Regions from separate parts of the Bradyrhizobium sp. HKCCYLS3077 genome, predicted to be linked through region 1. Evidence: predicted binding sites of a transcription regulator. Region 1 holds the regulator's gene; each other region holds the start of a gene.

What was found. The regulator HrcA, encoded in region 1, represses chaperone genes, less so after heat shock. The targets are predictions, from matches to a motif close to GTTAGCACTCNCNNNNNGNGAGTGCTAAC.
Region 2: the regulator HrcA is predicted to act here: its motif matches at 6,010-6,038, upstream of groES (co-chaperone GroES).
Region 3: the regulator HrcA is predicted to act here: its motif matches at 3,572-3,600, upstream of groES (co-chaperone GroES).

The regions. Positions count from the first base shown of each region.
Region 1 covers NZ_JBNPTH010000001.1:129,478-137,273, reverse strand. Annotated here, with positions in the region: gene ACQR0Z_RS00650 (hypothetical protein) at 1-355, shown strand, start outside; gene grpE (nucleotide exchange factor GrpE) at 466-1,086, opposite strand; gene hrcA (heat-inducible transcriptional repressor HrcA) at 1,218-2,306, opposite strand; gene rph (ribonuclease PH) at 2,471-3,184, shown strand; gene rdgB (RdgB/HAM1 family non-canonical purine NTP pyrophosphatase) at 3,181-3,825, shown strand; gene hemW (radical SAM family heme chaperone HemW) at 3,812-4,969, shown strand; gene ACQR0Z_RS00620 (penicillin-binding protein activator) at 4,982-6,181, opposite strand; gene rsmI (16S rRNA (cytidine(1402)-2'-O)-methyltransferase) at 6,478-7,425, shown strand; gene ACQR0Z_RS00610 (YraN family protein) at 7,412-7,796, shown strand, end outside.
Region 2 covers NZ_JBNPTH010000006.1:409,305-417,100, reverse strand. Annotated here, with positions in the region: gene ACQR0Z_RS25355 (MFS transporter) at 1-854, opposite strand, end outside; gene ACQR0Z_RS25350 (NupC/NupG family nucleoside CNT transporter) at 972-2,222, shown strand; gene ACQR0Z_RS25345 (acyltransferase family protein) at 2,160-4,235, opposite strand; gene ACQR0Z_RS25340 (cupin domain-containing protein) at 4,393-4,998, opposite strand; gene ACQR0Z_RS25335 (usg protein) at 5,416-5,700, opposite strand; gene groES (co-chaperone GroES) at 6,082-6,396, shown strand; gene groL (chaperonin GroEL) at 6,488-7,796, shown strand, end outside.
Region 3 covers NZ_JBNPTH010000002.1:1,064,076-1,071,871, reverse strand. Annotated here, with positions in the region: gene ACQR0Z_RS11100 (hypothetical protein) at 1-224, opposite strand, end outside; gene ACQR0Z_RS11095 (Hsp20 family protein) at 315-764, opposite strand; gene ACQR0Z_RS11090 (hypothetical protein) at 985-1,215, opposite strand; gene groL (chaperonin GroEL) at 1,481-3,100, opposite strand; gene groES (co-chaperone GroES) at 3,142-3,456, opposite strand; gene ACQR0Z_RS11075 (trypsin-like peptidase domain-containing protein) at 3,677-4,774, shown strand; gene ACQR0Z_RS11070 (diguanylate cyclase domain-containing protein) at 4,926-6,143, shown strand; gene ACQR0Z_RS11065 (SDR family oxidoreductase) at 6,151-6,897, opposite strand; gene ACQR0Z_RS11060 (alpha/beta fold hydrolase) at 6,924-7,760, opposite strand.

The DNA of each region.
Region 1 (7,796 bases):
CGAGGAGAAGGGTTTCGAGGCCGCGCCCTTCGTGGTGATCGGGCTGGTCGCCGGCGTCGCGCCCGAAGCGGGCGACCGCGCCCGCGTCGCGCAGCAGGCGGCCACCACGATTCCCGGCGTCCGTGAGGCGCGAATCACGATGTCCGAGCCGATCCGCATCGACGGCCTGCCGGCCTATGAGACCCGTATCGATGCGGTCAGCGGCAAGGACAATACGCCGGTGACCGTGGTGCAGTGGCTGCGCTTCAGCGGCCCGAGCACCTTGCGGATCATCGGCAGCGCGCCGCGCGACCAGTGGTCGGCCGCCTTCCCGCGCTTCCGCGCCGTGCGCGACGGCATCCAGCCGAGGGGCTGAGCGGGTCCAAGCTCATCGGAGCTCCAGTAAACGAAAAAGCCACCGGTACCGCCGGTGGCTTTTTTGCGTTTTTGCATGGAGCAGTCCGCGCGTGGACCGCTCGTTCAAACTCAGGCTGCGCTATTCGACTGATCGTTGCTCGCCGCGGGCGCGGCCTTCGCGCCGCCCTTGGACACGCCGACCAGGGCCGGGCGCAGCACGCGCTCGCCGATCATGAAGCCGGCCTGCACGACCTGCACCACGGTGCCCGACGGCACGGATGGATCCGGCACCTCGTACATCGCCTGCTGGAAGTTCGGGTCGAACTTCTGGCCCGTCGGGTCGAACTTCTTGACGCCGTTCTTCTCCAGCGTGTTGAGCAGCGAGCGCTCGGTGAGCTCGACGCCCTCGATCAGTGCCTTCAGGCCCGCATCGGCATTTTCGCGGGTCTCGGCCGGCACGGCATCGAGCGCACGCTGCAGATTGTCGGCGATATCGAGCACGTCGCGCGCGAAGCCGGTGATGCCGTACATGCGCGCGTCGGCGACCTCACGTGCGGTGCGCTTGCGCAGATTTTCCATCTCTGCCAGCGTGCGCAGCATCTTGTCCCGCGCGTCGGCGGCTTCCTTGGCGAGGGCCTCGGCCGAGCCGGTCTCGGGATCGTCGGGCATGATATAGGGTTTCGAGACGACGGGTTCGCTGGCCTGCGCCGGGTTTTCCGGATCATTCTTGTGCAGGTCGGGATCGGTCATGGACAGACTTCTCGCAAGTTCGGCGGTTTGGGGATGTCGGGCGGGATATCGTGCTTTGAGCCGCGAAAATCAAGCGCGGGGTCGAGCGGCGGGGTCTTGCGCCGCGCCGGACGGGTTAACCATGTTACGTTTCAACCACCGAACAGGCGACTGACGAGCCGCGCCGCATAATCGACGGTCGGAATCACGCGGGCGTAGTTCAGCCGGGTCGGACCGATGACGCCGAGTACGCCGACGATACGGCCCGTTGCATCCGAATAGGGCGAGACGATCGTGGACGAGCCCGACAGCGAGAACAGCTTGTTCTCCGAACCGATGAAGATGCGGACGCCGTCGGCGCTTTCTGCGCGCCCGAGCAGATCGACGACACCGCGCTTGGTCTCGAGATCGTCGAACAGCCTGCGCACACGCTCGAGATCATCGAGCGCATGCAGATCCTCGAGCAAATTGGCATGACCGCGCACGATGAGCTGGCGTTCGTCGCTGTCGCCGCCGGACCAGCTCGCGACACCGGCCGCGATCACCTTCTGCGTCAGCTGATCGAGTTCGGCGCGATCGGCCGCCAGTGCCGTCTCGAGTTCGAGACGGGCCTCGGCCAGCGTGCGCCCGCGGATCCGCGCATTGAGGAAGTTCGACGCCTCGGTCAGCGCCGACGACGGCACGCCGGGGGGCAGCGCCAGCACGCGGTTCTCGACCTGCCCATCCTCGCCGACCAGCACGACCAGCGCGCGCTCGGGCTCCAGGCGCACGAACTCGATGTGCTTGAGCCGGGTGTTGGATTTTGCGGTGAGCACCACGGCGGCAGCACGCGTGAGGCCCGACAGCCGCGTCAGCGCCTCGTCCAGCGCCGCCTCGACCGATTGCGCCCGGCCGACGGCGGCGAGCTGACTCTGGATCGACTGCCGCTCGGCCTCGGTCATGTCGCCGACCTGCATCAGGGCGTCGACGAAGAAGCGCAGCCCCGCTTCCGTCGGCAGCCGCCCGGCCGAGGTATGCGGGGCATAGATCAGGCCGAGCTGTTCGAGATCGGCCATCACGTTGCGCACGGAGGCCGGCGACAGGGGAACGGCGATCAGCCGCGAGATGTTGCGCGAGCCGACCGGCTCGCCGGTCGCCAGATAGCTCTCGACGATCTGCTTGAAGATCTCGCGCGAGCGCTCGTTGAGCTGCGCCAGGCCGGCGGGCGGTGTCATCAGGTTGATCGGATCGTGGTGGGCCACCAGAAGCTCTCCTCCCAGCTCGCTCTAATGTGTCGATGCGGCGGCTCGGTGGCAAGCGGGTCATGGGTCGCGCCCCGCGGCCCGATAAGCCCTTGCCGCGTCCCGCCCCGGCTCCTACAAGGCCGATCAACACCCCTTGCGCCTTCCATTCACGGAGAGAACCCATGCGGCCGAGCCGCCGTGCACCGGATGAATTGCGGCCCGTGAGCCTGGAACGCGGCGTCGTCAAATACGCCGAAGGCTCCTGCCTGGTGAAATTCGGCGACACCCATGTGCTGGTCACCGCCACCCTGGAGGACCGGCTGCCGCCGTGGCTCAAGGGGCAGGGCCGGGGCTGGATCACGGCCGAATACGGCATGCTGCCGCGCGCCACCTCCGAACGGACCCGCCGCGAGGCCTCGGCCGGCAAGCAGACCGGCCGCACCGTGGAGATCCAGCGCCTGATCGGCCGCTCGCTGCGCACCGCGATCGACCTGGAGGCCCTCGGCGAACGCCAGATCACGGTCGATTGCGACGTGCTGCAGGCCGACGGCGGCACCCGCACCGCCTCGATCACCGGCGCCTGGGTGGCGCTGGCCGACTGCATCAAATGGATGAAGACGCGGAACATGCTCAAGGCCGAGGTGCTGCGCGCCAACGTCGCCGCGATCTCCTGTGGCATCTACAACGGCACGCCGGTGCTCGACCTCGACTATGCCGAGGATTCCGAGGCCGAGACCGACGCCAATTTCGTCATGACCGGCGACGGCCGCATCATCGAGGTGCAGGGCACGGCCGAGAAGACCCCGTTCACGGAAGCCGAGTTCCTGGCGCTGATGGCGCTGGCCCGCAAGGGCGTCGCCCGCCTGGTCGACCTGCAGAAGATGGCGGTCGCGTGAGCAGCCCACACCGCCCGATCACTGGCCGCATCGTCATTGCGACCCATAATTCCGGCAAGCTCGTCGAGATGCGCGAGTTGCTGGCGCCCTATGGCGTGGAGGCCGTCTCGGCGGGCGAACTCGGGCTCGGCGAGCCCGAGGAGACTGGCGACACCTTCCAGGCGAACGCCCGCATCAAGGCGGTGGCCGCGGCCGAGGCCGCCCAGCTGCCGGCCTTCGCCGACGATTCCGGGATCGTCGTCCATGGGCTCGACGGCGCGCCGGGCATCTATTCCGCGCGCTGGGCCGGACCGACCAAGGATTTCGCCGCGGCGATGGCGCAGATCGAGCGCCTGCTGCAGGAGCGCGGCGCTGTCACCGCCGACAAGCGCACCGCGCATTTCGTCTCGGCGCTGTGCGTCGCCTGGCCGGACGGACACGTCGAGGAGGTCGAGGCGCGGGTGGACGGCACCCTGGTCTGGCCGCCCCGCGGCACTGCCGGTTTCGGCTATGACCCGATGTTCCTGCCCGAAGGACATGACCGGACCTTCGGCGAGATGACGAGCATCGAGAAGCACGGCCTGCCGCCGCTGGGCCTTGGCCTGTCGCACCGTGCCCGCGCCTTCGTGAAACTCGCGGAGATCTGTCTTGAGCAGCGCTGACAGCGAAGCGTTCGGCGTCTATGTGCACTGGCCGTTCTGCCTGTCGAAATGTCCGTATTGCGACTTCAACAGCCACGTCCGGCATGCCGCCATCGACCAGGACCGCTTCGCGCGCGCCTTCGCCCGGGAGATCGCGACCACGGCGGTGCGGACCGGACCACGCACCGTCACCTCGATCTTTCTCGGCGGCGGCACGCCGTCGCTGATGCAGCCGCAGACGGTCGGCGCCATTCTCGATGCGATCGGCAAGCACTGGCGCGTCGCCGCTGACGTCGAGGTGTCGCTGGAGGCCAACCCGACCAGCGTCGAGGCGACGCGCTTTGCGGGCTACCGCGCGGCCGGCGTCAACCGCGTCTCGCTCGGCGTCCAGGCGATGGACGATGCGTCGCTGAAGATGCTGGGACGCCTGCACACGGCCGAAGAGGCGATGAAGGCCGTCGCCATCGCACGCGGAGCGTTCGACCGCTATTCGTTCGATCTCATCTACGCGCGGCCTGACCAGACGCCAGCGATGTGGACCGAGGAGCTGAACCGCGCGATCGGCGAGGCGGCCGAGCATCTGTCGCTCTATCAGCTCACGATCGAAGAGGGTACGCCGTTCTTCGGGCTGCACGCCGCCGGGAAGCTGAAGACGCCGGACGAAGGGCTCGCGCGGACGCTGTATGACGTCACGCAGGAGGTCTGCGCCCGCCATGGGCTGCCGGCCTACGAGATCTCTAATCACGCGCGGCCTGGCGCGGAGTGCCGGCACAATTTGGTCTACTGGCGCGGCCAGGAATATGCCGGCATCGGCCCGGGCGCGCATGGGCGGCTCGACATCGACGGTCTGAGGCACGCGACCGCGACCGACAAGCGGCCGGAGGCCTGGCTGATGCGGGTCGAATCCAACGGGCACGGCGTGATGACCGACGACCTCCTCAACAGCGAGGAGCGCGCCGACGAATTCCTGCTGATGGGGCTGCGCCTGCGCGAAGGTATCGATCCCCAGCGCTATGCCGCGATCTCAGGCCGCACACTCGATCCGCGCCGCATTGCGCTGCTGCGCGAGGAGGGCGCCATCGCGGTCGAGCCGGACGGACGGCTGCGCGTCACCCAGGACGGCTTCCCGGTGCTCGACGCCGTCGTCGCCGATCTCGCGGCCTGACGGCGCACTCTCTCAAGTGGCGCTGAAGCTCTTGGGTGCGCCGGCGATGGCCTGACCACCACCCGAGGCGACGCGCATCACGGCGAGTCCGCGCTCATTGGTGCCGTCGCTGCGGAAGCGAAACAGCCCGTCGATGCCGGCGAAGCCGGAGGCATTGGTCAGCACATCCGGTGCGAAACGCTGCGCGCCTTGGGTGCGCGCCAGCGCGGCGACCAGCGCCACCGCATCATAGGCCAGTGTCGCCGTGCGCACGGGGTCGCCGCCAAAGCGCGTGCGGTAGCGCCCGGCGAAGGCGCGGAATCCGGACGGGTCCGGCGCGGCATAGAGGCCGCCTTGCAGGCTGGCGCTGGCATAGACGCGCGGATTGTCCCACAGCCCGGTGCCGAGCAGCTGAATGTTGCGCAGGTTCGCGCCGGCCGCGGTCAGCGCATCGGCGGTGGCCGCAACCGATTCGCCGTCATCGGCGAGCAGCAACGCATCGGCGCCGCCGAGCGCCTGCGCGACGGTGCGCGCCGGCCCGGCGCGGTCGCCGGAGTATTTCTCGAACGCCACGATGCGTCCGCCGCGCCGGCTGACGGCGGTCTTGAACGCGCCTTCGACCACGGTGCCATAGGCATTGTCGGGCAGCAGCGCCGCGAAGGAGCGCTTGCCCACGCCGGCGGAGTAGTCGACGATCCGCGTCGCATCGGATTCCGGCAGGAAGCTGAGCAGATAGACGCCCCGCCCGGCGACGCTCGAATCGGTCGAGAAGGCGATCACCGAGATGTTGCGGGTTCGCGCCACCTGGGCCACCGCGGGGACTGATCCGGCGAACAGCGGACCCAGGATGATTTCGGCGCCCTCGTCGGAGGCCTGCTGGGCGCCCTGCTGCGCACCCGGCTGGCTGCCGGCATCGTCCTTGATCAGAAGCTGGATATTGGGGTTCTGAAACTCGGCGAGCGCCATCTCGGCGGCGTTCTTCATCGACTGCGCCGCGACGCCGGCATTGCCGGACGCCGACAGCGGCAGGATCAGACCGACCTTGACCTGGCCGTTGCCGGCCACCGCCGGCTGCTGCGGCGGGCCGGCGGGCGCCGTCGCCTGCTCAAAGGGGTTCTGCACGCTCGAGCACGCCGACAGGATCGGCGCGCCCAGGATCAGACCCAGCGCCGTTCGCCGGGCAACCCCATGGGGTCCCGGACGGAGAGAGTTGGGATCACGCGGGCCCACCATGGCATCTCTTCGTTCGGCCTGTTACGGCCAGAAGTTCCCCAAACGCACGCCCCCCAGGCCGTGCTGATTCACTCATATTGTCGACGAATAGTTAAGCAAAACAAAAGGCTGTCAGCGCCACACGGCGGATCAATTCAGCGTTTTGCACGCGCTATCCCCTGCTCTCACGCAACACCGGATTTGTGCGGGTTCGAACTTGAAGCTGCGATGAACGGCATGCGCGGCCGGGAACTTCGACTCGCCCGCCCGATCGTTCCCTTATGGCATTCCCGCGACGCGCCCTTTAAATTACCGCGATGGGCGCCAACGCAATCCCGAACACGCCGCCGGGTGACGGCAAATCTTCCAGCACGCCGACCTATCTGGTGGCGGGGCAGGCCGTTGCGGCGTCCAGGGCACGTCCGGGGCTGCATCTCGTGGCAACCCCGATCGGCAATCTCGGCGATATCACCCTGCGCGCGCTGGATACGCTCGCCGGCGCCGACATGATCTTCTGCGAGGACACGCGAATCACCCGGCGTCTCGCCGAGCGCTACGGCCTGTCCGCGGAGCTCGCCGCCTATCACGAGCACAATGCCGAGGCCGTCAGGCCGAAGATCTTGCAGCGGCTGGCCGAGGGCGCGGCGATCGCGCTGGTGTCCGACGCCGGAACCCCGCTGATCTCCGATCCCGGCTACAAGCTGGTGCGCGCGGCCTGTGACGCGGGCCACGCGGTCACGGCACTGCCCGGACCCTCCGCCGTGCTCGCCGCGCTGACCGTGGCCGCGTTGCCGACCGACCGCTTCTTCTTCGAGGGCTTCCTGCCGGCCAAGCAGCAGGCGCGGCGGACGCGGCTGTCGGAGCTCGCGCGCATCGAAGCGACGGTGGTGGTGTTCGAAGCGGGCAGCCGTGTTCAGGACACGCTGGCTGATCTCGCCGACGCGATGAAGGGACGCCCCGCCGCGATCTGCCGCGAGCTGACCAAGCTGCACGAGGAAGTTCTGCGCGGACCCGTCGGCGAGCTCGCGGCCGGGGCCGCTGAGCTCGAGACGCGCGGCGAGTTCGTGCTGGTCATCGGCCCGCCGCCGCGCGATGCCGAGGTGCTGACGCAGGATGCGCTGGATGCGGTCCTGAGGGACCTGCTGCAGCGGTCAAGCGTCAAGGACGCCGTGATGCATGCCGTCGAACTCTCGGGCCGCCCACGGCGCGAAGTCTACGCACGCGCGCTGGAGCTCGCCAAGGACACGGCCGATGGCGAAGACTGAGCCTGCGGCCGGCAAGCCCGCCAACAAGCCCGCCAAGACGGCCGCCCCCGAGCGCGTCGCCGCCTTCCGCACCGGCCTGTCGGCGGAGGCGCGCGCGGCGGCGCTGCTGATCGCCAAGGGCTATCGCATCCTCGCCAAACGCTTCCGCACGCCGCATGGCGAGATCGACATCATCGCGCGCAAGCGCGGCCTGGTTGCCTTCGTCGAGGTCAAGGCCCGCGCCTCGCTCGACGATGCCGCCTACGCGGTGACGCCGCGCCAGCAGCAGCGCATCATCGCTGCCGCGCAGGCCTGGCTGGCGGCGCATCCCGACCATGCCGAATTGGAGCTGCGGTTCGACGCGATTCTGGTTGCGCCGCGCAGCCTGCCGC
Region 2 (7,796 bases), on a different contig from region 1:
CGCTGGATCGTGTAGCGCGCCAGCACCGCAGTCATCGCGAGCGCACCAACCGCGGGCGCCGCGCGCAGCACGCCGAGGCCGAACGGTCCGGTATCGAGCACGTCGCGCGCATAGATCGGCAACAGCGCCGTCACGCCGCCGAGCAGCACCGCGAACAGATCGAGCGAGATCGTGCCGAGGATGGCGGGATTCGCGCGGATGAAGCGGACGCCGGCGAACAGGTCGTCCTTGCTGCCGTCGGGCCGCTCCGCCGGCACATCGTCCGGCACTTGCATCAGTCCCGTCAGCGCCATGCCGGCGATCCAGAACAGCATCATGATGCCATAGGGCAGTCCTGGCGCGACCGCATAGGCAAAGCCACCGATCGCGGGACCGGCGATGGTGGCCAGTTGCGCTGCGCCGCTCGACAATGCGCTCGCCCGCTGCAACGTGCCTTCCGGCGCGATCAGCGGCAGCAGCGCGGCCGTGGCAGGGCTTTCGAACGCACCGGCGATGCCGAGCACGAACACCGCCGCGAACAGCTGCACTTCCCCGAGCTGCCCCGCATAAGCGCCCCAGCCCAGATACAGCGCCGTGAGCGCCTCGGCGAGCTGGCACAGCTGCACCACGCGCTTGCGCGGAAAGCGGTCGGCGGCATTGCCTGCGACGAACACCAGCAGCGCCGTCGGCAGGAACTGGATCAGCCCGACCATGCCGAGATCGAACGCCCGCCCGGTCAGGTCGTAGATCTGCCAGCCGATCGCCACCGCCGCGATCTGGCTGGCAAAGCGCGACAGGCTGCGGGACGACAGGAAGAACAGGAACGCGCTTTGCTTGAGGAGATCGCGCGCGCCGATCGGGACGGTGGTCGACATGGTGGGGCCTGGGTGGCGCAGGCCCCACTGCTTGTCAATCGCAAGCCCCGCATGGCCGCAGCGCATTGCGCGGGGCCGTGCCCTGCGCTCATACTTGCGCGGGGTTTGGGGGATCTGATGCTGCAATTACAATCGGCGTTCGGGATCATCGCGCTGCTCGCGATCGCATGGGCGCTGGCTGAGAACCGACGCGCGGTCTCGCTGAAGCACGCGGCGCTGGGACTGGTGGTGACGCTGCTGACGGCGCTGATCCTGCTCAAGGTGCCCGTGGTGGCCCGCGCCTTCGGTGCCATCAACGACGCGGTCGGCGCGATCTCCCAGGCCTCCCGCGCCGGCACGTCCTTCGTGTTCGGCTATGTCGGAGGCGGCGCCCTGCCCTTTGACCTCAAGGCGCCCGGGGCCGACTTCGTGCTCGCGTTCCAGGCGCTGCCGATCGTGCTGGTGATGAGCGTGCTGACCACGCTGCTGTTCTACTGGCGGGTGCTGCCGCCGCTGGTGCGCGGCATGGCTTGGCTGCTGGAGCGCACGCTCGGCGTCGGCGGCGCGGTCGGGCTCTCCACGGCCGCGAACGTCTTTCTCGGCATGGTCGAAGCGCCGCTGTTCATCCGGCCGTATCTCGCGCAGATGACGCGCAGCGAATTGTTCCTGGTGATGACCGGCGGCATGGCCGGCATCGCCGGCACCGTGCTGGTGCTGTACGCGACCTTGCTCGCCCCGCTCATTCCCGATGCCGCCGCGCATTTCGTCATCGCCTCGGTGCTCGGTGCCCCCGCCTCGATCCTGATCAGCCTGATCATGGTGCCGGAGACCTCGAAGCAACTCACCGGCGGCGCGCTCGCCGATCCCGACATGCAGGCGTCCTCGACGATGGATGCCATCGTCAAGGGCACCAGCGCCGGGCTCGAGCTCCTGATGAACATCGTCGCGCTGCTGCTGGTGTTGGTCGCGCTGGTGTCTCTCGCCAACGCCATTCTGTCGCTGCTGCCGGCTGTCGGCGGCGCCGACATCTCGCTGCAGCGGCTGCTCGGCCTGGTCATGGCGCCGGTGTGCTGGCTGATGGGCCTCCCGTGGTCGGAAGCGGTCACCGCCGGCAGCCTGATGGGCACCAAGACGGTGCTCAACGAACTGATCGCCTATGTCGAGCTGGCCAAGCTCGACGCCACGGCACTCGACCCGCGCGCGCGATTGATCATGCTGTATGCGATGTGCGGCTTCGCCAACTTCGCAAGCCTCGGCATCATGATCGGCGGCCTCGGCACGATGGCGCCGACACGGCGCGACGAGATCAACGCGCTCGGGCTGAAATCAATCGTCTCGGGCACCCTCACCACCTGCCTGATGGGCGCGATCGTCGGCCTGCTGAATTGAGCCCGACAGCATCGTCCGCGGCAGAAAGAGCGGCGCGACCCTGGCCATCACGTGCACCGATCCCTCCGCGGTCATATGCGCATGGTCGAACGACAGCGGCACGTCGTCAGCGGTGAGCGGACAGGCGCGCTGCTCGCAGACCGCCGAGAGGATCGAGACGTAGGATAGGCTCTCGCCGCTCGGCAGGGCCGCCTGCATCGCCTGGTCCAAGGCGAAGACATCCGGGCGAACGAACGCCGCAGGATCAGGCGCAACGCCGCGCAAAGCCGCGCGGGCCAGCATCGCCGGCAGCCGGGCGCGAAACTGCACGGGCGGGCCGAGCAGCACCACGGGAATGCCGGCCTCGCTGAGGCGGGCCAAGGTCAGCCGGAGATCGCGCACCATGCCGGCGAAGCGCGGCGGGCGGGCATCCTCGAGCCAATCCGCCGCCATCACCACGAGATCGGGCCGAAGCGCGGCGATGCTGTCGCGCATCTGGCGCGCAAGGGCACGGCAGGCCGGGGCGCCTTGCGTCTCCGCGCTGAAGGTCGGCATGCAGGTCGGCTGGCTCGCCTGCATGATGTTGACCTCAAGCGGATCAATGCTGGCCGCCAGCCCGTGATAGGCATGCGCCGCAAAACTGTCGCCCCAGAGCAGGACGTTGATCTTGCCCGGCACCACGCGCAGGCACTCCTCGGGCACCCGGCCATCGGGCGTCGTGAAGCAGGAGCCGTAGCGATAGACCGGCTTCATGTCATAGGCGTTGTAGGCATCGAGGCGCTGCGCCTTGCGATCCGCATCCGACGCCGATCCGCTCCGCATCAGCCCCATGCCGCTGCCGGCGAGCAGCAGCACGCTGGCGAGCGCCGCAAAGCCGAAGGCCGCGCGCGGCGTCGGCGCAAACTGCCGCGTGCGAAACGGCTGCTCGACGAAGCGCCACGACAGCGCGGCGACACCGAGCGTCAGCACGAACAAGGCCGCCCGCTCCCCGCCGTCCAGCGCAAGTCCCGGCTTGGCAAGGCGCGCGAAGACGAATAGCGGCCAGTGCCAGAGGTACAGCGAGTACGAGATGCGGCCGATGAAGGACAGCACGACCAGCGGCGACAGCGGGCTGCGCGCAACGGCGGCGGTCCCCGTCCCGCTCCACAGGAACAGCGCGGCGCCGAGGCACGGCGCTAGCGCGTTCAAACCTGGAAAGCCTGGACCGGGCCGCAGCGACAGGATCGGGATCGCCATCAGCAGCAGTGCCAGCCCGCGGGCCGCCATCCGCATCGCGCCAAGCCGCGGCGCCGGCAGCCCCGCCACGGCAACGAGGCTGCCGAGCAGGAATTCCCAGGCGCGCGATGGGCTGAGGAAGAAAGCGGCGGCCGGCGCGTTGTCGCGCATCAGCATCAGACTGACTGTGAAAGACGCGGCCGCGAGCAGCGCCAGGATGAGGGGCAGGACGTAACGGCGTTTCCGCGCGATCATCAGCACCGCCCAGACGACGATGGGCAGCACAAGATAGAACTGCTCCTCGACCGCCAGCGACCAGGTATGGAGCAGCGGCTTCTCGATCGCTGAATGGTCGAAATAGCCCGACTGCAGCCAAAAAAAGATGTTCGATGTGAAGGTGACGACGGCGGCGGCGGCGCGGAAGAACTCGGCCCGCTCCGAACTCAGCATGTCCGCGGCGGGGATGGCTGAGAACGCGACGACGGCATAGAGCGCGGGCAGCAGCCGCCGGATCCGCCGCTCGTAGAAGCGCACAAACGAGAAGCGTCCCTGCGCGATGTCGGCGGCGATAATGCCGGTGATCAGATAGCCCGAGATGACGAAGAAGATGTCGACGCCGACGAAGCCGCCGAAAATGCCCGGCGCCTCGAAATGGAAGCCGATGACGGCGAGCACCGCGATCGCGCGCAGCCAGTCGATGTCCTCGCGATGCGCGACAGCCGAGCTCGCGCTCGCCTCGCCCATGCCGGGCCGCAGCGCGACGAGCCTGCGCGGAGCGAGCGTTGCGGTCGGACGAAACTGGACGACATAGGACGGCAACGGGACAGATACGCCTTCCGCAAGCTGGCGCCGAACACGGCACTCCGACCGGTCGCCGGCCCGTCCATCCCGATCACCCGGGACTGGACGTCAACACACACGCGCGATCGGACCGCCGCCCACCGCGCGCAAATGTTTCCATCCGTTTCTGTCGGCTTTACGTCGAGAGTTCGACGGTTTTGAAGTCGGCCGGCAGGATCACTTCGAGCAGTTCGACGTCGTCGGAGTAGTCGAGGATCATGTGCCGGATCTTCGGCGGCTGGGTCCAGCAACTGCCTTCCTTCATCAAGGTCTCGCCGACGCCTTCGAGATAGCTCTTCACCCAGCCCTTGAGCACATAGACCATCTGGAAGTCGACGGCATGGGTGTGCAGCTTCGACACCTCCTGCGGGTTGCACGGCGGCAGCATGCGGATGACATGCGCGCGGGCGAGGCCATGCGTCGCGTCCGCGATGCCGAGGTCCCGGTAATGCGCATAGGCGCGCAGGCCGTCGGCCTTGAAGTCTTCCTCGCGGTGGTGGGAGATCGCGACCTTCTGCTTCGGCCGCCGCGGCGCGGGCGTCGACCTGCCCTGGCTCACGAGCGCCTTGCGCGCCGACGGCGCATCGGCCCTGCCCGGCTTGGCAGGCGTCTTCGCAATGGTCTTCACACCGGGCTTGGCGGACGTCTTCACCGTCGCCTTGCTGCCCTTACTGATCTTCAGCGCCGCAGCCTTGGCGGCGGCGCGTGATGCTGATTTCGTCGTACGGCTCTTGCTGGCCATGGTGCTCTCCCTGCGAGTCCTCGATGCAAGGCTAGCACATGTTGTCGAACCTCAGCAGCCTCTCCCACAAAGGCCGTCATTCCGAGGCGTGCACAGCACGAGCCCGGAATCCATTCCTCCGCGCGTTCTGCTGCCCGATGGATTCCGGGCTCGCGCTGACGCGCGCTCCGGAATGACCCCGGTGATGGGGCGGCGACCCCGGCTCATGCAGGGCTAGGAACTGCGAACCTCGTCGCAAGGGGGATACGGATTGGAGAGACTCAGCAGCTTCTCCAACAAAGGCCGTCATTCCGGGGCGTGCGCAGCACGAGCCCGGAATCCATTCCTCCGCGCGTTCTGCCGCCCTATGGATTCCGGGCTCGCGCGACGCGCGCCCCGGAATGACACCGGTGGTGGCTGGGCGACAGTGACCTCAGCTCAATGCAGCCGGAACACGCCATCCACGGCGCGCAGCTCGGCCGGCTTGATCAGCTTGGAGTGCGCCACGGTGACCGAGTGCAGCGGGCCCTCGATCTTCTCCTGCCAGAACGCCAGGAAATCCTGCAACGCCGGGAATTTCGGAAACAGGTCGTAGTTCTGCCAGACATAGGTCTGCAGCAGCGAGCGATGGTCCGGCATCCGATACAGGATCTGCGCGGTCGTCAGCCCATAACCCAGCACCTGTTTCCGAAAGTCCTCGGAAACCTCAACCTTCGACACCATGCCAACCCTCCGTTTCTGGAGCGCATGTCCGCGTGGCCAACCGGGATGGAGCCACCCGGCAAAGATGCGCTCACTGCAAAAGAAATGTGACGCATGTCCTCAGCCCATCTCAAGCTTAAATGTTTAACGGCATGTTGAAAAATGCTGCATTAGCAGCCACTTAGCCCAGGTGCTAATACGGTGTTTCGTGTTTCGTTCCGCCCGTGTTAACGCTATCGGAACGCTTTGGCAGAGCGCGCAGTTGACTGCTAATTTTTCTGCTACAAGGCCTTGCCCGGCTGGACACTCTCCCCTAAATCCAGCCCGCGTGCTGGCACTCGCCGGCACCGACTGCCAAATCTCCAGAAACTGACAATCGCTTCAATTGCTTAGGAGGACTGTATGGCTTTCCGTCCGCTTCACGACCGCGTCGTGGTCAAGCGCATCGACGCCGAAGAGAAGACCGCTGGCGGCATCATCATCCCCGACTCGGCCAAGGAAAAGCCCTCGCAGGGCGAAGTGATCGCGGTGGGCCCCGGCGCCCGCGACGAGAGCGGCAAGCTGGTTCCGCTCGACGTCCAGGTCGGTGATCGCGTGCTGTTCGGCAAGTGGTCGGGCACCGAGGTCAAGATCGACGGCCAGGAGCTGCTGATCATGAAGGAAAGCGACATCATGGGCGTCATCACCGACGCCGGCGCCAAGAAGAAGGCCGCCTGATCCAAGCTCGCACACCGCTCGCCCTGAGGAGCGCGCCTGCGGGCGCCCTGCCTGAGGGTGAGACAGACAATTCAACTCAGGGAAACCCAATATGTCAGCGAAAGACGTAAAGTTCGGCGTCGAAGCCCGCGACCGCATGCTGCGCGGCGTGGACATTCTCGCCAATGCCGTGAAGGTCACGCTTGGTCCGAAGGGCCGCAACGTCGTCCTCGACAAGTCGTTCGGCGCGCCGCGCATCACCAAGGACGGCGTCACCGTCGCCAAGGAGATCGAGCTCGACGACAAGTTCGAGAACATGGGCGCGCAGATGGTGCGCGAAGTCGCCTCGAAGTCCGCTGACGCGGCCGGCGACGGCACCACCACCGCGACCGTGCTGGCCCAGGCCATCGTGCGCGAGGGCGCCAAGGCGGTTGCCGCCGGCATGAACCCGATGGATCTGAAGCGCGGCATCGACCTCGCGGTCGAGGCGGTCGTCGCCGATCTCGTCAAGAACTCCAAGAAGGTCACGTCGAACGACGAGATCGCCCAGGTCGGCACCATCTCCGCCAACGGCGACTCCGAGATCGGCAAGTTCCTCGCCGACGCCATGAAGAAGGTCGGCAACGAGGGTGTCATCACCGTCGAGGAAGCCAAGTCGCTCGAGACCGAGCTCGACGTCGTCGAGGGCATGCAGTTCGACCGCGGCTACATCTCGCCCTACTTCGTCACCAACGCCGACAAGATGCGCGTTGAGATGGACGACGCCTACATCCTCATCAACGAGAAGAAGCTGTCGTCGCTGAACGAGCTGCTGCCGCTGCTCGAGGCCGTGGTGCAGACCGGCAAGCCGCTGGTCATCGTCGCCGAGGACGTCGAGGGCGAGGCTCTCGCCACCCTGGTCGTGAACCGTCTGCGTGGCGGCCTGAAGGTCGCTGCCGTCAAGGCGCCGGGCTTCGGCGACCGCCGCAAGGCCATGCTGCAGGACATCGCGATCCTGACCGGCGGCCAGGCGATCTCGGAAGACCTCGGCATCAAGCTCGAGAACGTCAACCTCTCCATGCTCGGCCGCGCCAAGAAGGTGATGATCGACAAGGAGAACACCACGATCGTCAACGGCGCCGGCAAGAAGGCCGACATCGAGGCGCGCGTGGCGCAGATCAAGGCGCAGATCGAGGAGACCACCTCGGACTACGACCGTGAGAAGCTGCAGGAGCGTCTGGCCAAGCTCGCCGGCGGCGTCGCGGTGATCCGCGTCGGCGGCGCGACCGAGGTCGAGGTGAAGGAGCGCAAGGATCGCGTGGATGACGCGATGCATGCGACCCGCGCGGCTGTCGAGGAAGGCATCCTGCCGGGCGGCGGCGTCGCCCTGCTCCGTGCTTCCGAGCAGCTCAAGGGTGTCCGCACCAAGAACGAGGACCAGA
Region 3 (7,796 bases), on a different contig from region 1:
CCGAGAATGTCGGACAGGCGGAGCGGATGGACGAGCCCTGGAATCTTGCGCAGGCCGGGCTGCGACTCCACGGCGTACATGTCCGACGCCCAGGACGACAGGATCAGCCGCTTCTCGGCCCTGGACAGCTTCACGTCGTTGATCAGGTCGGCCGGAGATTCGTAATGCGAGACCGGATGGAAACCGGCTCCGGCTGCGGTAATCGAAACACGATGCTCGCTCATGGCGTCTCTCCTCCTCAACTCCTTTCACAAGAGACTGATGGCATCGCGACGCGGGCGACAAGGCGTCCCCGCGTCGCAGGCCAAAACGCGTCAGGCCGCCTTCTGCTGCGCGATCTGCTCCACCTGTGCGGTGCCGATGGCGATGCGGCGCGGCTTCATGGCCTCGGGGATTTCGCGCACCAGCTCGATCCGCAGCAGGCCGTTGTCGAAGGTCGCTGACGTCACCTGCACGTAGTCGGCGAGGTTGAACAGCCGCTTGAACGGACGCGACGAAATGCCCTGGTAGAGGTACTCGCGGCCCTCCTTGTCGGCCTTGCGCCCCTCCACGGTCAGCACGTTGTGCTCGGCAGTGATGCTGAGCTCATCCGGCGCAAATCCGGCAAGCGCCAGCGAGATCTGATAGCGGTCGTCGCCGAGCCGCTCGATGTTGTACGGGGGATAGTTGTCCTCGACGGCGCGCTGCGTCTCGTCGAGCATGTCGAACAGGCGGTCGAAGCCGATCGTCGAACGCCACAGCGGGGTGAAGTCGTAGGTCCTCATAGCCAAGTCCTCCTGGGAGCAAGATGGATACAAGGAGCGCCGAGCCGATGCAGGACGAACTGTGTTGTCCAGACACCCGGTCAGCGCCCAGATCGTCAACCGGGCCCGGACGGCACCCGGCGCCGCCGGAGCGGCGACAAACGAATTAGAAAATTCAGTGCGGGATTCAAGAGGGCTCGTGCGGATTTTTTGTCGCGATTTCTCGCGGCGCAAAAGCGTGTCAGGCGGCGACGGCGGACAACCGCTGCAACCGCATCGTCGCCTCGCGGAGCACGCTGACGAGGCGGTCGCGCTCGCGCTGATCGATGTCGCCGCGCGACAGCACCGCCTGGCAATGCGCCACCACGCGCTGCTCGCTCTCGATCAGGAAGCGGGTCAGACGCCGGGGATCCCCCATGCTCATGACCGCGGTGGGGTTGGGCGGCGGATGATCGTACTGCCACGCTGGCATGATCGGCCCTGCGAGCTCTTGCTGCCTGCGCTGCTGATGAGACCGGGGCGGCGCGGCAGCGCGCAACCACACCTCCCGTCGACCGTCGGCCCGCCCGGCCGCGGCAGCGATTGTGGCCGGTTCTGGACGGATTGCGGTCGTGACAGGGATTGATAGCTGCGCGTTGTGGCCGATCCACGACCAGCGCTGCGGCAATGAGTTGTTTGTCCGGATTTATTTGTTGCCGGGGCGGGCCGGCGGCCTGCCGTCCGCCCCGGCGTCACGATCAGTAGTCCATCGCCGGGGCAGCGGCGGGTTCGGCCTTCTTCGGCTTGTCGGCCACCAGCGCCTCCGTGGTGATCAGGAGCGAGGCGACCGAGGCCGCATCCTGCAGCGCGGTGCGAACCACCTTGGCCGGGTCGATCACGCCGGCCTGCACCAGATCCTGGTACTCGCCGGTCGCGGCGTTGAAGCCCCAGCTATAGGTATCCTTCTCCAGCAGCTTGCCGACCACCAGCGAGCCGTCGTCGCCGGCATTCTGCACGATCTGCCGCACCGGCACCTGGATCGCGCGCCGGATGATGTCGACGCCGGCCTTCTGGTCGGCGTTGGCGGTCCTGACGCCGTCGAGCACCTTGGTGGCGCGCAGGAGCGCTACGCCGCCGCCGGGCAGGATGCCCTCCTCCACCGCGGCGCGGGTGGCGTGCAGCGCGTCGTCGACGCGGTCCTTGCGCTCCTTGACCTCGACCTCGGTGGCGCCGCCGACCCGGATCACCGCGACGCCGCCGGCGAGCTTGGCCAGCCGCTCCTGCAGCTTCTCGCGGTCGTAGTCGGAGGTGGTCTCCTCGATCTGCAGCCTGATCTGCTGCGTCCGCGCCTCGATGTCCTTCCGCGCGCCGGCGCCGTCGACGATCGTGGTGTTCTCCTTGTCGATCACGACCTTCTTGGCGCGGCCGAGCATCGACAAGGTCACGTTCTCCAGCTTGATGCCGAGATCCTCTGAGATCGTGGTGCCGCCGGTGAGGATCGCGATGTCCTCCAGCATCGCCTTGCGGCGATCGCCGAAGCCCGGCGCCTTGACGGCCGCGATCTTCAGGCCGCCACGCAGCTTGTTGACGACGAGCGTGGCCAGCGCCTCGCCCTCGACGTCCTCGGCGACGACCAAGAGCGGCTTGCCGGACTGTACGACGGCTTCGAGCAGCGGCAGCATGGTCTGCAGGCCCGACAGCTTCTTCTCGTGGATCAGGATGTAGGGATCCTCGAGCTCGACCCGCATCTTCTCGGAGTTGGTGACGAAATACGGCGAGACATAGCCGCGGTCGAACTGCATGCCCTCGACCACTTCGAGCTCGGTGTCGAGGCTCTTGGCCTCCTCCACCGTGATCACGCCCTCATTGCCGACCTTCTGCATGGCCTCGGCGAGGAAGCGGCCGATCTCGCTGTCACCATTGGCAGAGATGGTGCCGACCTGCGCGATCTCGTCATTGCTGGTGATCTTCTTGGCGTGCGCCTTGAGATCTTTCACGATCGCGTCGACCGCCAGATCGATGCCGCGCTTGAGATCCATCGGGTTCATGCCGGCGGCGACCGACTTCGCGCCTTCCTTGACGATGGCCTGGGCGAGCACGGTGGCGGTGGTGGTGCCGTCGCCGGCGAGATCGGCGGTCTTCGAGGCCACTTCGCGCACCATCTGCGCGCCCATGTTCTCGAACTTGTCCTCCAGCTCGATCTCCTTGGCGACCGTTACGCCGTCCTTGGTGATGCGCGGCGCGCCGAACGATTTCTCGATCACGACGTTGCGGCCCTTGGGACCGAGCGTGACCTTCACGGCATTGGCGAGGATGTCGACGCCGCGCAGCATGCGGTCGCGGGCGTCGGTGGAAAACTTCACGTCCTTGGCAGCCATGTTCATCGTCTCCTTTCTCTAATGACTGTCAGTTCTGAGGATTAAGCGGCCTTCTTCGCCGCGACGGGGGCGTCGATGATGCCGAGCAGGTCGCTCTCCTTCATGATCAGGAGATCCTTGCCGTCGATCTTCACCTCGGTGCCCGACCATTTGCCGAACAGCACGCGGTCGCCGGGCTTGACGTCGAGCGGCACGAGTTGCCCCTGCTCATTCCGCGCGCCAGGGCCCGCGGCGACGATCTCGCCCTCCTGCGGCTTCTCCTTGGCGGTGTCGGGAATGATGATGCCGCCCTTGGTCTTCTCCTCGGCATCGATGCGGCGCACGAGCACGCGGTCGTGCAATGGACGGAAATGCATGCACATCCTCCTTCACAAGATCAGCGATGTCATAAGCCCCGGGTCCCATGAGGCCCCCGGGCGAGCAACGACCTAGGAAAGCCGAGATTTTCGTTCAAGAGGGTCACGAAAAATTTTTGGCACTCGGCGGGAACGATTGCCAGGACGGCTTGACCGCGGCTGCCGTCCTGACCAGTTCTACGGGCGCCAAAAACCGTCCCCTTCCGTCGAGGAAAAAACGATGCAGCTTCTGCGTTGTGTCCGGCCTTTGGTCCTGCTGCCGGCGATCGTGCTCTCCCTCCTGACAGCCCCTGCCCTCGCCCAGATCCCCGACCTTAAGCTCGGCCGAGTGCCGACGCTCGCGCCGCTGGTCAAGGAGGTGACGCCCGCCGTCGTCAACATCTCGGTCGAAGGCAAGGTCCGGCAGGACAATCCGCTGTACCAGGACCCGCTGTTCCGCGACTTCTTCGACGTGCCCAAACAGGTCGAGAAGCAGATCAGCGCCACCGGCTCCGGCGTCATCGTCGATGCGGCAAGGGGCTATGTGATGACGGCCAATCATGTCGTCGAGCACGTCACGACCGCGCAGATCCGCACCAAGGACGGCCGCAAATTCTCCGCCCGCCTGGTCGGCCGCGATCCCGCCACCGACATCGCGCTGCTGCAGATCAGGGACCCGAACGAGCTGAAGGCGATCGCGCTCGGCGACAGCGACGCGCTCGAGGTCGGCGACTTCGTGATCGCGGTCGGCAATCCCTTCGGCCTCGGACAGACCGTCACCTCCGGCCTCGTCAGCGCGCTCGGCCGCACCGGCCTCGGCAAGCAGGGCTATGAGGATTTCATCCAGACCGATGCCGCGATCAATCCCGGCAATTCCGGCGGCGCGCTGATCAACCTGCGCGGCGAACTGGTCGGCATCAACACCGCGATCATCTCGCCGGGCGGCGGCAATGTCGGCATCGGCTTCGCCGTGCCGATCAACATGGCGCGGCGGGTGATGGAGCAGCTGGTCGCCAATGGCCGGGTCGATCGCGGCCGCATCGGCGTCACCCTACTCGACCTAGACTCGCCCGCCGACGGCCGGGTGATCGGCGCGCGCGTTGCCGATGTGGCGGCAGGCTCCCCGGCCGAGCGCGCCGGCCTGCGCAAGGGCGACGTCATCGTGAAAGCCAACGACATGCCGGTGCGCAGCGCCACGCAGGTTCGCAATCTCATCGGGCTCACGCCGGTCGGCCAGCGCGTCCGTCTCGTGTTCGAGCGCGACCGCGCACTCGGCAATGCGACGGTCGAAGTTGCTCCCGTCGCAGAGGAGCGCGCGCGGGTGCGGACGTCGGGCTGAGGGGCCATTTTCAACCTTCAGTCCCCGGCGGAGACGAACACGACGTGTAGTAAATTTTTACCGCACATCAAGCATGGAACGAGACGCGGATACCTCCCTAAACGGCTGTTAAGTGCTGCCGCGCTTAGTGCGCCCGGGTGGAGGGTGTGCAATGCGGACTGATGGGCTGGCGTTCAGTTTGCCACGCTGGCGCGTGACGCGGTGGCTGGCGGATCCGGGACATGAGGTGTCCGCGGACATCCGCCTCGCCTTGACCGGCGAGCTCTACGGCTGCTGGTCGGTGTTTGCCGGCGGCGCCATCAACACGGTGGCCGTCGCCGCGGCGCTCGCGCTGCGCACGCCGACCTCCCTTTTCATCACCTGGTTCTTGCTCGAAGTCGCGATCTGCCTGTCACGCCTGATCGTGATGATCATAGCCTACCGCCGCGCGCGCCGGCAGCTCTCGACCCCGACCGACATCCACATCCTGCTCGCGGTCGCCTGGAGCGCCAGCGTCGGCTTCGGTGTCGGCATCAGCCTCGCGTCCGGCGACTGGATCGCCGCGTCGCTCACCTGCATCTCCTCGGCGGCCATGGTCGGCGGCATCTGCTTCCGCAATTTCAGCGCGCCGCGCCTGGTCGGCACGATGATCCTGTGCAGCATCGGCCCGGTCATCCCCGGCGTCGCCACCTCGCACGAGCCGCTGCTGTTCGCGATGTATCTGCAGATGCCGGTCTATTTCCTCGCCATGACCGGCGCGGCGTTTCGCCTGAACAAGATGCTGGTCGCGGTCATGCATGCCAAGAGCGAGAGCGACGAGCGCGCCCGGCTCGATCCGCTGACCGGATTGAACAATCGCGCCGGCCTGATCGACGCGCTGCAGCGCCGGCTCGCCAGCAAGCACCATGACGGCCCGGGATTCGCCGTCCTCTATCTCGATCTCGACGGCTTCAAGCCCGTCAACGACACCTTCGGCCACGCCGCCGGCGACGAGCTCCTGATGATCGTCGGCCGGACGCTCAGGGAGATCGTCGCGCCGTCCGACGTCATCGCCCGGATCGGCGGCGATGAGTTCGTCGTGCTCTCCACCGATCCCGCGCTCGATCAAGCACTGGCGCTCGGCGATCGCATCATCGAGGTGATGACCACGCCCTTCATCCTTCCGAACGGCGCCCAGGTTCATGTCGGCATGAGCATCGGCATCGCCGCGGCGCCCGACCACGGCACCGATCCGGAGTCGCTGCTGTTTGCGGCTGACGCCGCGCTGTATGAAGCCAAGGCGAGCGGCAAATCGTGCTGGAGATTGGCCTCGGCAGAGGCCAATCTCGCAGCGCTGCGCAAGGTCACGGGCGACCAGCTCACGACGAGGCCGGTCGTGACGGCGGCCTGATTTCGGCCTAGGCGGCCGAGGCGAGCCAGCTGTCGAAATCGATCGCGCCCAGCCGGGCCTGCCCGAGCGGCGTCAGTGACTGGTCATCGATCAGAGCGCCGAAGTAGCCGGCCTTGGGATCGGCCACCACCTCCCGTCCATCGCCCGCAGCCCGCAGGCGTCGCGAGACGAAGCTGGCAAAGGGCTGCTTGTCGGGACCGGCAATGTCGATCGTGGCATTCAGCGGCGCCCGCAACACCACGTCGGCAAGCGCGGCCGCGACATCATCGGCCGCGATCGGCTGGAACATTGCCGCGGGCACGACGACCTTCCCGTCGACCGCGCCCGCATCGGCGATGCCGCGGACGAACTCGAAGAACTGCGTCGCCCGCACGATCGTATACGGCAGGCCCGAGGTCTTGATCACCTGCTCCTGCGCGACCTTGGCTTGGAAATAAGCGAGGTCGGTCATTCTGTCGGTGCCGACGATCGACAGCGCGACATGGTGCTTGACGCCGGCGGCCTTGCCCGCGGTGACCAAGTTGCGGCTCGAACGCTCGAAGAAGTCGAGCACGGCAGCCGGGCTGAAATCCGGCGCATTCGAGACGTCGACGACCACGTCCGCGCCTTCCAGCGCGCGGCCGAGACCCTCGCCCGTGACGCTGTTCACGCCGGACTTCGGTGACGCCGGCACCGCGTCATGACCTCGCGCGGCAAGCCGCGCCACCAGCTTCGATCCGATCAGCCCCGTGCCACCGATAACGACGATCTTCATGGCTTCGCCTCCTATGAGTTCGAGTGTCATGCCCGCACGAAGGCAAGCAGGTCCGGATTGATCACCTCGTGATGGGTGGTGCACATGCCGTGGGGAAACGTCTCGTAGATCTTGAGCCTGCCGCGCTTCAGAAGCTTGACCGACAGCCGCGCGGACGCATCGATCGGCACGATCTGATCGTCGTCGCCGTGCATCACCAAGGTGGGCACGTCGATGGTCGACAGATCGTCGCTGAAGTCGGTTTCGGAGAACGCCTTGATCCCGTCGTGGTGAGCCTTGGCGCCGCCCATCATGCCCTGGCGCCACCAGTTATGGATGACGCTGTCCGACCGCGTCGCGCCCGGCCGGTTGAAGCTGTAGAACGGGCCGGAGGGAAACTCGGTGTAGAACTGCGTCCGGTTGTCGGCGAGCGCCTTGCGCAATCCGTCGAACACCTCGATCGGCAATCCCCCGGGATTGCCAGGGGTCTTGACCATGATCGGCGGCACCGCCCCGATCAGCACGAGCTTGGATACACGCCCCTGCGGCTGGCCATGACGCGCGACATAGCGCGTCGCCTCGCCGCCGCCGGTCGAATGACCGATATGGACGGCGTCGCGCAAATCCAGGTGCTCGACCACGGCAGCCGCGTCGGCCGCATAATGGTCCATGTCGTGTCCGTCGCTGACCTGCGCCGAGCGCCCATGACCGCGGCGGTCGATCCCGATCACGCGATAGCCGTTCGCGAGGAAGAACAGCATCTGATTGTCCCAATCGTCGGAGGACAGCGGCCAGCCGTGATGGAACACGATCGGCTGCGCCGTCTTCGGTCCACAATCCTTGAAAAAAATGTCGACGCCGTCGTTGGTCGTCACATAGGCCATCGTCGCTCTCCTGCACTGATCAGCGGGGCGCCCGAC